DNA from 3 places in the Bacillus sp. TCT6 genome. Region 1 is predicted to be linked to each of the others. Evidence: riboswitches for the same ligand, from Rfam matches in the RefSeq annotation. Region 1 holds a riboswitch; each other region holds the start of a gene.

Region 1 (3,287 bases):
TCCACACATTGAACAGAAGTGAGCTGTCTTTGCCCCTTCTGCAGGCAACGTTTCATCGTGATATTCCATCGCACGTTCAGGATCTAAAGATAGATTAAATTGATCGCGCCAACGGAATTCGAAGCGTGCTTTTGAAAGTGCATCATCACGCTGATGAGCCGTTTTATGTCCTTTCGCAAGATCAGCCGCATGCGCTGCAATTTTGTACGTAATAACACCCGTGCGTACATCATCTTTATTCGGTAAACCTAAATGTTCTTTCGGCGTTACATAACAAAGCATCGCCGTTCCAAACCAACCGATCATCGCAGCTCCAATCGCCGATGTAATATGGTCATAACCTGGTGCAATATCTGTCGTTAATGGCCCAAGTGTGTAAAACGGCGCGCCCTGACAAATATCAAGCTCTTTCTCCATATTCTCTTTAATTAAGTGCATCGGTACGTGTCCAGGTCCTTCGATCATAACTTGCACATCATGTTTCCAAGCAATTTTGGTTAATTCACCAAGTGTTTCAAGCTCAGAAAACTGTGCTTCATCATTTGCATCTGCAATAGACCCTGGACGTAATCCATCTCCAAGAGAGAACGAAACATCGTACTGTTTCATAATTTCACAAATCTCTTCAAAATGAGTATATAGGAAGTTTTCTTTATGATGGAATAAACACCACTGCGCCATAATCGAACCACCGCGTGAAACGATACCTGTCGTACGCTTTGCCGTGATTGGAATGTAACGAAGCAATACACCAGCGTGAATCGTAAAGTAATCAACGCCTTGCTCCGCCTGCTCAATTAACGTATCACGATATACTTCCCACGTTAAATCTTCTGCAATTCCGTTTACTTTTTCCAGCGCTTGATAGATCGGTACAGTTCCAACTGGTACAGGCGCGTTACGAATAATCCACTCACGCGTCGTATGAATATTTTTACCTGTAGATAAATCCATAATCGTATCTGCACCCCAGCGAGTAGCCCACGTCATCTTCTCTACTTCTTCTGCAATAGAAGAAGATACAGCAGAGTTTCCGATATTTGCATTGACCTTCACATGGAAGTTACGCCCGATAATCATCGGTTCAGCTTCTGGATGATTAATATTCGCTGGTAAAATAGCGCGGCCTTCTGCGATTTCCTTACGAACAAACTCCGGCTCTACCCCTTCACGAATCGCAACATACTCCATCTCAGACGTAATAATGCCATTACGTGCATAGTGCATTTGCGTAACATTTGCACCTTGCTTTGCTCTAAGCGGCTTACGATCCATTTGCGGGAAAACAGGTGTATGTTTCGAAGCCACTTTCACACCGTCATCCTCTGGTTTTACTTCACGCCCTTCGTATGCTTCTACATCACCACGCCCCATAATCCAGGAGTGGCGCGGCGTTGGAATGCCTTTTTCCAGCTCGACCTTATACGCAGGATCTGTATAAGGACCGCTCGTATCATACACACGGATTGGTGGATTTGGGACGCCATTCGTTTCGCTTTGTTCAATCTCACGCATCGGCACTTTCATACCTTCTCGTGGTCCATCCACATATACTTTCTTACTCCCTGGTAAACTCGATTTCAATTCAATTTGCTCAGCTGAAACAGATTGTTTCATAAATTTTGTTGCCCCCCTGTTCGTGACAAGGACAAGATATGGCCAGCGCATGCCAAAATAAAAAGAGCCAGGTCCATAAAAAAATAAGGACCTGGCTCATAAAGACATCATTATGTAAAGCCGTTAACTTCCCTACGCTGGTACGAGCCAGATCAGGTCCAAAGGGTTAAGAAGTTCACGCGCTTCTCTCTCAGCCTACGCATACGTTAGGCACCCCTAGTTTATCACTGATTTAATTTTCAATACTTTCCCATCATACACTATAATCTGAAAAATTCAAAGTTTATTTCTTTTGTTTTTTATGGAATCATCCACGTTAAATAATATGCCTGTACATACGTCATAATACCAACAATAATTACGAAGAATAAACTATGCTTCACTGTAAAACGGAACAAATCCGATTCTTTTCCAGCAAGACCAACTGCTGCACAAGCGATGGCAATCGACTGCGGGGAAATCATTTTACCTGTTACACCGCCTGTTGTATTTGCTGCAACGAGAAGCACTTCAGATACGCCGACTTGCTGCGCTGTAATGGCTTGTAAATTCGAGAACAGTGCATTCGCAGACGTATCAGACCCTGTTAGGAATACGCCAATCCAGCCTAAGAATGGTGAGAAGAACGGGAATAGTCCGCCTGTTCCAGCTAATGCTAACGCTAACGTAGAAGATAGGCCAGAATAGTTTGCGATAAATGCAAACCCTAGTACAAATCCGATAGATAGAATTGGCATTTTTAATTCGTTTAACGTTTCTTTAAATGTCACTACTGCATCTTTTACATTCATTTTCAAAATAAACATGGAAATGATACAAGCAATTAAAATCGCTGTTCCAGTTGCCGATAATACATCAAACTTTAGAATTGCCTCGTAAGGCGTTGGTTTATTTACAATTGGCTCTGCTTTCATTACTAGATTATGCAGACCTGGAATTTCAAACTTAAATACAAGACTTTCTAAAGCCCCTCCTGGAGCAAATAATGCCTTAAAGAAATTTTGGCTCCAAATGACTACCATAACCGTTAATACGATAAATGGGGACCATGCCTTCACTACTTTTCCAAACGTTAATTTCGGCATCGATGCTGCTGTCGTTGTTGCTGCTACCTCATTATTTGCTTGCCCGGATTGATAAATTTCTTTCGGCTGCCAAACTTTTAAGAACAGTGCTAAACTCACTAAACTTACAAGTGCTGACGTAATATCCGGAAGTTCCGGTCCTAAGAACGTCGCTGTAATGAACTGCGTAATCGCAAATGAACTACCTGCTACAAGTAACGCAGGCCACGTTTGTCTTACCCCTTTAAATCCATCCATTAAAAATACGATAAAGAATGGAACAAATAATGATAGGAACGGTAATTGATGCCCAGCCATTTGTCCAATTTTATGTGGATCAATACCTGTTACTTGTCCAGCAACTGTAATCGGAATTCCCATCGCTCCGAACGCCACTGGTGCAGTATTTGCAATTAAACAAAGACCTGCTGCGTATAAAGGATTTAACCCAAGACCAGCAAGAAGCGCTGCTGTAATCGCTACTGGCGCTCCAAACCCTGCCGCTCCTTCTAAAAATGCTCCGAATGAAAATCCAATTAAAATAACGAGTAAACGATGATCGTTCGTAATCGATAATACCGATGCACGAATCACATCGAATTGACC
Region 2 (3,287 bases), 4.3 Mb from region 1:
TCCACTACTAAAACTCGGTTTGAAAGAAATAACGCTTCTTCAACATCATGAGTAATGAATAAAATTGTTTTTTCCCACTCTTGCCATTGTTCAAACAACCATTCTTGCAAAGAGGTCTTCGTTAAAGCATCCAATGCACTAAATGGTTCATCTAACAGCAATATTTCCCCGCCTGTTAATAAAGTTCGAATAAAAGATACACGTTGTCTCATACCACCAGATAAATCTTTCGGATATTTTTTCTCATACCCTTGCAAACCAAATTTATGTAACAGTTCCTTTGCCTTTACTTGTGCTTCTTTCTTCTGTACACCTTGGCACTCTAGCGGCAGGGCAGCATTCTCAATAATTGTTCTCCACGGCAAAAGCATATCTTTTTGCGGCATATATCCTACAGGATGGTGCTTTGTTTCTGTCAGTTCTATCTGTCCAGTACTTACCTTTTCTAGACCTGTAATAAGGCGAAATAAAGTACTTTTCCCACATCCACTCGGTCCGATAATACTGACAAACTCTTTCTCATGTATAGAAGCATTTAATTCATGGATGATTGGTTTCTCATCATAATGAAAAGAAACATTATGAAACTGTAGTATGTTCTTGCTCCTCAAATCCCCACATCTCCTTACGATAGGACATATCCCAGAATAAATATTCAAATCGACTGGAATATAAGAAAATCTCCTCTAATCTTTCTAGTTCTGTCTCAGACTTTCCAACTGCCATTTCATTTAATAAATCTATTAACCAAATACACAGATTACCGTATTCTTCCGAACTATATCCTTGAATCCACTCACCAAAAAACTCATGATCTCTTGCTCCAGGAATATCATTTAAACGCTTTCCAATTTCCCAATAGCTCCACATACATGGAAGAAGCGCTGCTATTAATTCCGCAAGTGTGCCATTTTGAGATACAGACATCATGTAATTTGTATAAGCTAAATTTTTAGCAGATGGTTTCGCAGACTCTATCTCCTCTATAGAAATTCCAAGTCTTTTTGCATATTGTTTATGGATTGTCATTTCGCCATTTAATATTCCATCAATTTGTTCAGCGAACTTTCCCATTACTTGTGGATTCGTTGCTTTTACAACACCAATCGCATATAACTTTGCATAATCTAGCAGATATAAATAGTCTTGAATAATATAATACTGGAATTTATCTTTTTCTAACGTGCCATCTCCCATACCCACTACAAACGGATGATTATGACTCATCTCCCAAACCGGTTGCACAGTTTCTAATAATCTATCGCAAAATTTCATTTCTCTATCCCCTTTCAATATATGTATCTAAATAAAAAACCACTTCTATATATAAGAAGTGGTTACAGCAAATAAAGTTATACATTTATTCGATGTTCCACTTCCCTTCGCTAGTATTACCTAGATCAGGTGTTGTAAGGGTTAAGGATTATTCCTCTCTCAGCAAATCAAGCACCCCTAGTGGTTTCAATATGAAATTTTTAAATAAAAAAGCCCCGTTTCTATACGCAAAGAAACGGGGACTCATTGTTAGTGTCCGAATTGCTTCCCTACGCTAGCATAATCTAGATCAGGTAATAAAAAGGATCAAAGGCTTACGGCCTACTCTCAGCTGGCAACACCAGCTCTCCTAGCAAACTATAAAATTATCACTGTCAGTATAACACCCTAATAAGACATCATCAACTTTTTTAATTTTCTTAATTATTAACAGAATATCAAAGTTATACAATACATACATTCTATTTTAGAAAATAAAACCCCAATTAATTGCATAAGAAGGAATCATTATCCTCAAAAAATTTATTTTTATATTGATTTCATATTACATTTATGTGAATACACCCACTATATTATATCTTTATACTATAATAAAATTACAACTATACAACTAGAGGAGGTCTCTATTCCATGAATATGAAAGCTACTGCTTTAACAGCAACTACTGTAGCGATTGCTTCTTTACTTCCTTCTATGGGTGAAACAAATGTACAAAAAGCAAACGCTGAACAATTATCTAATATTAAAACTGGGTATGTCAAAGTCGATCAAGTAGCATTACATACAGAAGATAACGTAAAAAGCACATCAATTGATACAATTCGCTTTAATACAAAAGTGAACATCCTTGAAACAACTAATGAGTGGTATAAAGTATCTGTTCATAATAAAGTAGGTTATGTACAAAAAGATGCTATTTTACTAAAAAACAAACTTCATTCTAATGATCAATACATCGTTAATGCTAATGCATTAAACGTTCGCTCTGAACCTAATTTAGAATCTTCCATTTTAGATGTATTACCAAATGGCAAGTTTATTACCGTTCAAGAAGATCAAGGCGAATGGTATAAAATATCGCATAATGGCCAAACAGGTTACGTACAAAAAGCATTCATCTCTAATGGTTCACAACCCTTAGTAAAAGGAATCACCGTTCAAAATAATACAAAATATACTGTTGCAACACCTAATCTAAATGTACGTAGCAACGCTAGTACAAGTAGCGCTCTACTCGGTTCATTACAAAACGGTACACAAGTACAAGTAGTAGAAACTGTAGGAACTTGGTATAAAATTCGTTTTGGCACAGGATACGGGTATGTAGCAAAACACTATGTAGTACAAAATCAACCACAAGCTAAAACAGATCAACCTTCATCAATTCCAGCTGCTTTCAAATTCCCTGCTCAAGGAAGAATTAGCTCAACCTTTGATATACGCTGGGAACAAATGCATTATGGTATAGATATTGCCGCTCCAGGAAACGTCTCTATCCAAGCTGCTGCTGCAGGTAAAGTTGTGAAATCTTATTATTCAGCTAGCTATGGCAATGTTGTTTTCATTGCGCATCAAATCAATGGGAAATTATATACAACTGTTTATGCTCATATGAAGGATCGCACTGTACAAGCTGGTGATCAAGTACAAACTGGACAATTAATAGGTCATATGGGAAACACAGGTCATTCATACGGGCAACATCTTCATTTTGAATTACATAATGGAGAATGGAATTTTGAAAAAACAAATGCAGTAAATCCACTGCCATATTTAGTTAGGTAAATTGTATGCCACGCAATATACCTCTTATAATTGAATACGTAGCCTTTTTAGGTTTAATCTGTTGTTTAATCATTTACAATACAAACATTGTATTTTTATCTATTATTATTGCTTTTGTTGCATTAGAAATTATGATGGAATCATTTCAAGTGCAACTAAAACAAAAAATTGCCCATATTTATAATGCTATTTTTCTTTTGAGTGCTCTCATAACAAATATAATTAGT
Region 3 (3,287 bases), 2.5 Mb from region 1:
TACTGTAAATGCCTTTGCTATAACACCTCTAAGTAACCGGTTTCTATGACGGTTAAGAAATTCCTATAAAGAAAAAAGCCCTAATTAGGGCTTTTTATTCTATTTCTCCAGCAAAGCTCTCTATGAAATTTCTAATTGAAAAAAGACACACTTAGATTGATGCGTCTTTTTGTGATGCCTCTTTTGTGAAATCATATAATGCAATTGCGCCTAAAAGAACAAGTATACCTTGAGGAACATCTAGTAAAATAGTTTTCCAAATTTCTGGAATTACCCATTTAATATCTGCTGCTGTTTCAAGATATGTTTGGAAATAGCTGATTGTAAAATTAATTATCCCTAAAAATACAAACAACGATAAACCAAATCGAATTAATTTCTTATTTGTAAACATATAACACCTCTCAAAATTCATTGGATATTCCTGCTTTTGCTTCTTTATATTTCCATATCTCTATATTTGATTTTAACACACAAAGAACTCAAAAAAATACAATATGCAAATTTGCATATTGTATGAACAGCACTTCATGTTAACTTAGAAATTCCTGCAAAGAAAAAACAACTCCGTTACAGCTAACAGCTCGGGTTTCTTTTCTTATTTAACTTCATACCACCAACATTTACGTTCTTTAATTGTAAAATAAATGTGACAGAAGTTTATCCAGTTAATGCGTAGACAATTAAATGAGCTAAATTATCGATATTCTATTTCACCATATCCGTAGCACTAATGACTTTACGCAAATTTGACAAGAAAAAATATAGAGATAGGTATGATCCATACCTATCTCTAACATTACTTCTATTCTTTATCCAATTACGTCTTTTACGTCTGTATCCACTGGCCACTTTTCTAATGTATAAGCCATTTCCCAAAATGAATATTCATATTGACTGCTAATAATAAAATGCTGTTTCATACGCTTGCGGTCTGCCTCTGTTACTTTTTCAGCAATAGTATCTAACCGTATAATTTGTTCTTCAACTAGCATACGGAACCAATCAGATCCATAAGCAGAAATCCATTCGTTATAAATTGGCTCTTCCGGCTGACATTCTTTTAAACGTTCCCCAATTTCGTAATACAACCAATAGCAAGGTAAAATTGCTGCAATGATATCTCCTAAATGCCCTTCATACGCAGCACGATACATATGTGAAGTATACGCATATGCAGTTGGCGCAGGAATAAAATTATCTTTTTCTTCTTTTGTTATCCCTAGCTTTTTAGCAAAATTCTCATGTAAAGATAACTCGGCCTCATATGTATTTTGAGCATGATGTGCCATACGAGCTGTCGTCTCTAATTCAAGAGCTTTTGCAGCTCCTAAAGTTTGTACTCTAGCAAAATGACTCAAATAATATGAATCTTGAAGCACATAATAGCGAAAACTAGCTAAATCTAACGTTCCTTCACCAAGTTTTTTTACAAAAGGATGGTTAAAACTCGCTTCCCAAATTGAATCTACTTCTTTACGTAATGATTGTGAAAAAGTCATTTAAATCCCTCCAATAATGTATAAAATATAAGTATTTATCCACAATTATTAAAGCTGTAAAATAAAAAAACTTTCTTTACAGGCGTAAAGAAAGTGAAATTGACAGTATTTATTTACTCATTAAATAGCAACGTCTTTCCCACTTCCCTACGCTGGCATTAACCAGATCAGGTACTAAGAGTCTCAAAATCACATTTGATCTCAGCCTATAAAAGGCCCCCCTAGTGGATAAATATTTTGTTTTTATAATGTATTCATCATAGCATACTTCGTGAAACTGTCAAAAGAATTAGTTATATAATCCCCTTAAAACCCTTCTTCTTTTCTAACTTTTAATGATGTTTCAATAATCATATCTAATAGTTTGCTATAACTAATCCCCGCTGCTTCTGCACTTTTTGGCAATAAACTTGATTGTGTCATCCCTGGTAATGTATTAATTTCCATTACATATGGAATTCCATCCTTCACCATCATATCAACTCTTGCATAAACACTACATTTTAATGCTTTATAACAAGCCAGTGACGCTTTATTTACACGTTCATTAATTTCCGCTGGAAGTTCGATAACTTCCTCAACTGTACTAGTATCATCATATTTTGCATTGTAGTCAAAGAACTCGGCTGCATGTCGAATTGAAACTATAGGTAACTGTTTTCCATCCAGAATGGAACATGTAATTTCATCACCTTTTACATACTTCTCAATTACTACTTCAGAATCCCATTCAAATACAGTTTCTAGCATTGAGATCAATTCATTTTTATTGTAAACGATTTTCACCCCGACACTCGATCCGCCAGAGTTTGGTTTTACCACTAATGGAAATCCTAACTTATCTAACTCATCAAGCTTTAGATCCTCCATTTTTGTAAGTTCAATCCAATCTGGTGTTTCTACACCTTCATAACGTAAAATCTTTTTCGAAATATTCTTATCCATACATATACTACTAGATAACATATTACTTCCGCTATAAGGAATCCCTAAACTCTCCAGTGTTCCTTGAACTGTCCCATCTTCTCCATATTTCCCGTGTAATGCGAGCAACGCAAAGTCAATGTCTTTCGCTTTTTCAATTAAATCCATTTTTTCATTTAATGTAATTGGGACTATTTCATACTTATTTTTATCTAAATGAGCAATCATTTCATTCCCTGTCATAATTGAAACTTGTTTTTCAGACGATACCCCGCCCATAATAACACCGATTTTCATTTTCTCAACTCCAAATTTCATTTTTTAATGTATCACCAATTATTTTAATTCCCCGAACTATTTCTTCTTCTTTCAAGCGCGAAAACCCTAATCGGAAAGTGTTCGCCCCTTCTCCATCAGAGTAAAAAACATCTCCAGGTGAAAACGTAACGCCTTTCTCATAACACTTTTGTAAAAGTGTGCGGGCATTCATATGCTCTTCTAGCTCTATAAATAAATGAAGTCCACCATCTCCAGTCATTCTTTTGAAAGGAATGAACTGATTACACGCGCCGACAGCTAACTCATATTTTTTCTTATAAACCGATCTTGCCTTTTTTAAATATTTCTCAAAATATCCCTCATGTAAATATTGAAATAGAACCGCTTGATCTAACGTAGATGTGTGGATTGTTCTTGCTCTTTTTACGCTTTCTAAATAATGAATCAGCTCTTTATCTGCAATAATCCAACCTACACGTAAACCAGGGAAAAGTACCTTTGAAAAGCTACTAATATAAATCACATTATTGCCAGCTCCAGCAAAAGTTAATAAGGGAGCTAAATGTGAACCTGAATAACGTA

The links. A riboswitch is a leader RNA that binds a small molecule or an ion and turns the genes downstream of it on or off. The one in region 1 is predicted to bind thiamine pyrophosphate.
Region 2: it holds a riboswitch for thiamine pyrophosphate, as region 1 does, so the genes downstream of both, tenA (thiaminase II) here and thiC (phosphomethylpyrimidine synthase ThiC) in region 1, are expected to answer to the same signal.
Region 3: it holds a riboswitch for thiamine pyrophosphate, as region 1 does, so the genes downstream of both, tenA (thiaminase II) here and thiC (phosphomethylpyrimidine synthase ThiC) in region 1, are expected to answer to the same signal.

What each region holds. Positions count from the first base shown of each region.
Region 1 is NZ_JBVYHX010000001.1:4,821,753-4,825,039, forward strand. Features, by position in the region: gene thiC (phosphomethylpyrimidine synthase ThiC) at 1-1,617, opposite strand, end outside; TPP riboswitch at 1,730-1,845, opposite strand; gene lldP (L-lactate permease) at 1,917-3,287, opposite strand, start outside.
Region 2 is NZ_JBVYHX010000001.1:485,038-488,324, reverse strand. Features, by position in the region: gene AC0ONG_RS02340 (ABC transporter ATP-binding protein) at 1-611, opposite strand, end outside; gene tenA (thiaminase II) at 580-1,275, opposite strand; TPP riboswitch at 1,361-1,464, opposite strand; TPP riboswitch at 1,525-1,636, opposite strand; gene AC0ONG_RS02330 (SH3 domain-containing protein) at 1,906-3,060, shown strand; gene AC0ONG_RS02325 (hypothetical protein) at 3,066-3,287, shown strand, end outside.
Region 3 is NZ_JBVYHX010000001.1:2,274,422-2,277,708, reverse strand. Features, by position in the region: gene AC0ONG_RS11515 (DUF3937 domain-containing protein) at 152-415, opposite strand; gene tenA (thiaminase II) at 813-1,502, opposite strand; TPP riboswitch at 1,630-1,735, opposite strand; gene AC0ONG_RS11505 (D-alanine--D-alanine ligase) at 1,809-2,723, opposite strand; gene pdxR (MocR-like pyridoxine biosynthesis transcription factor PdxR) at 2,728-3,287, opposite strand, start outside.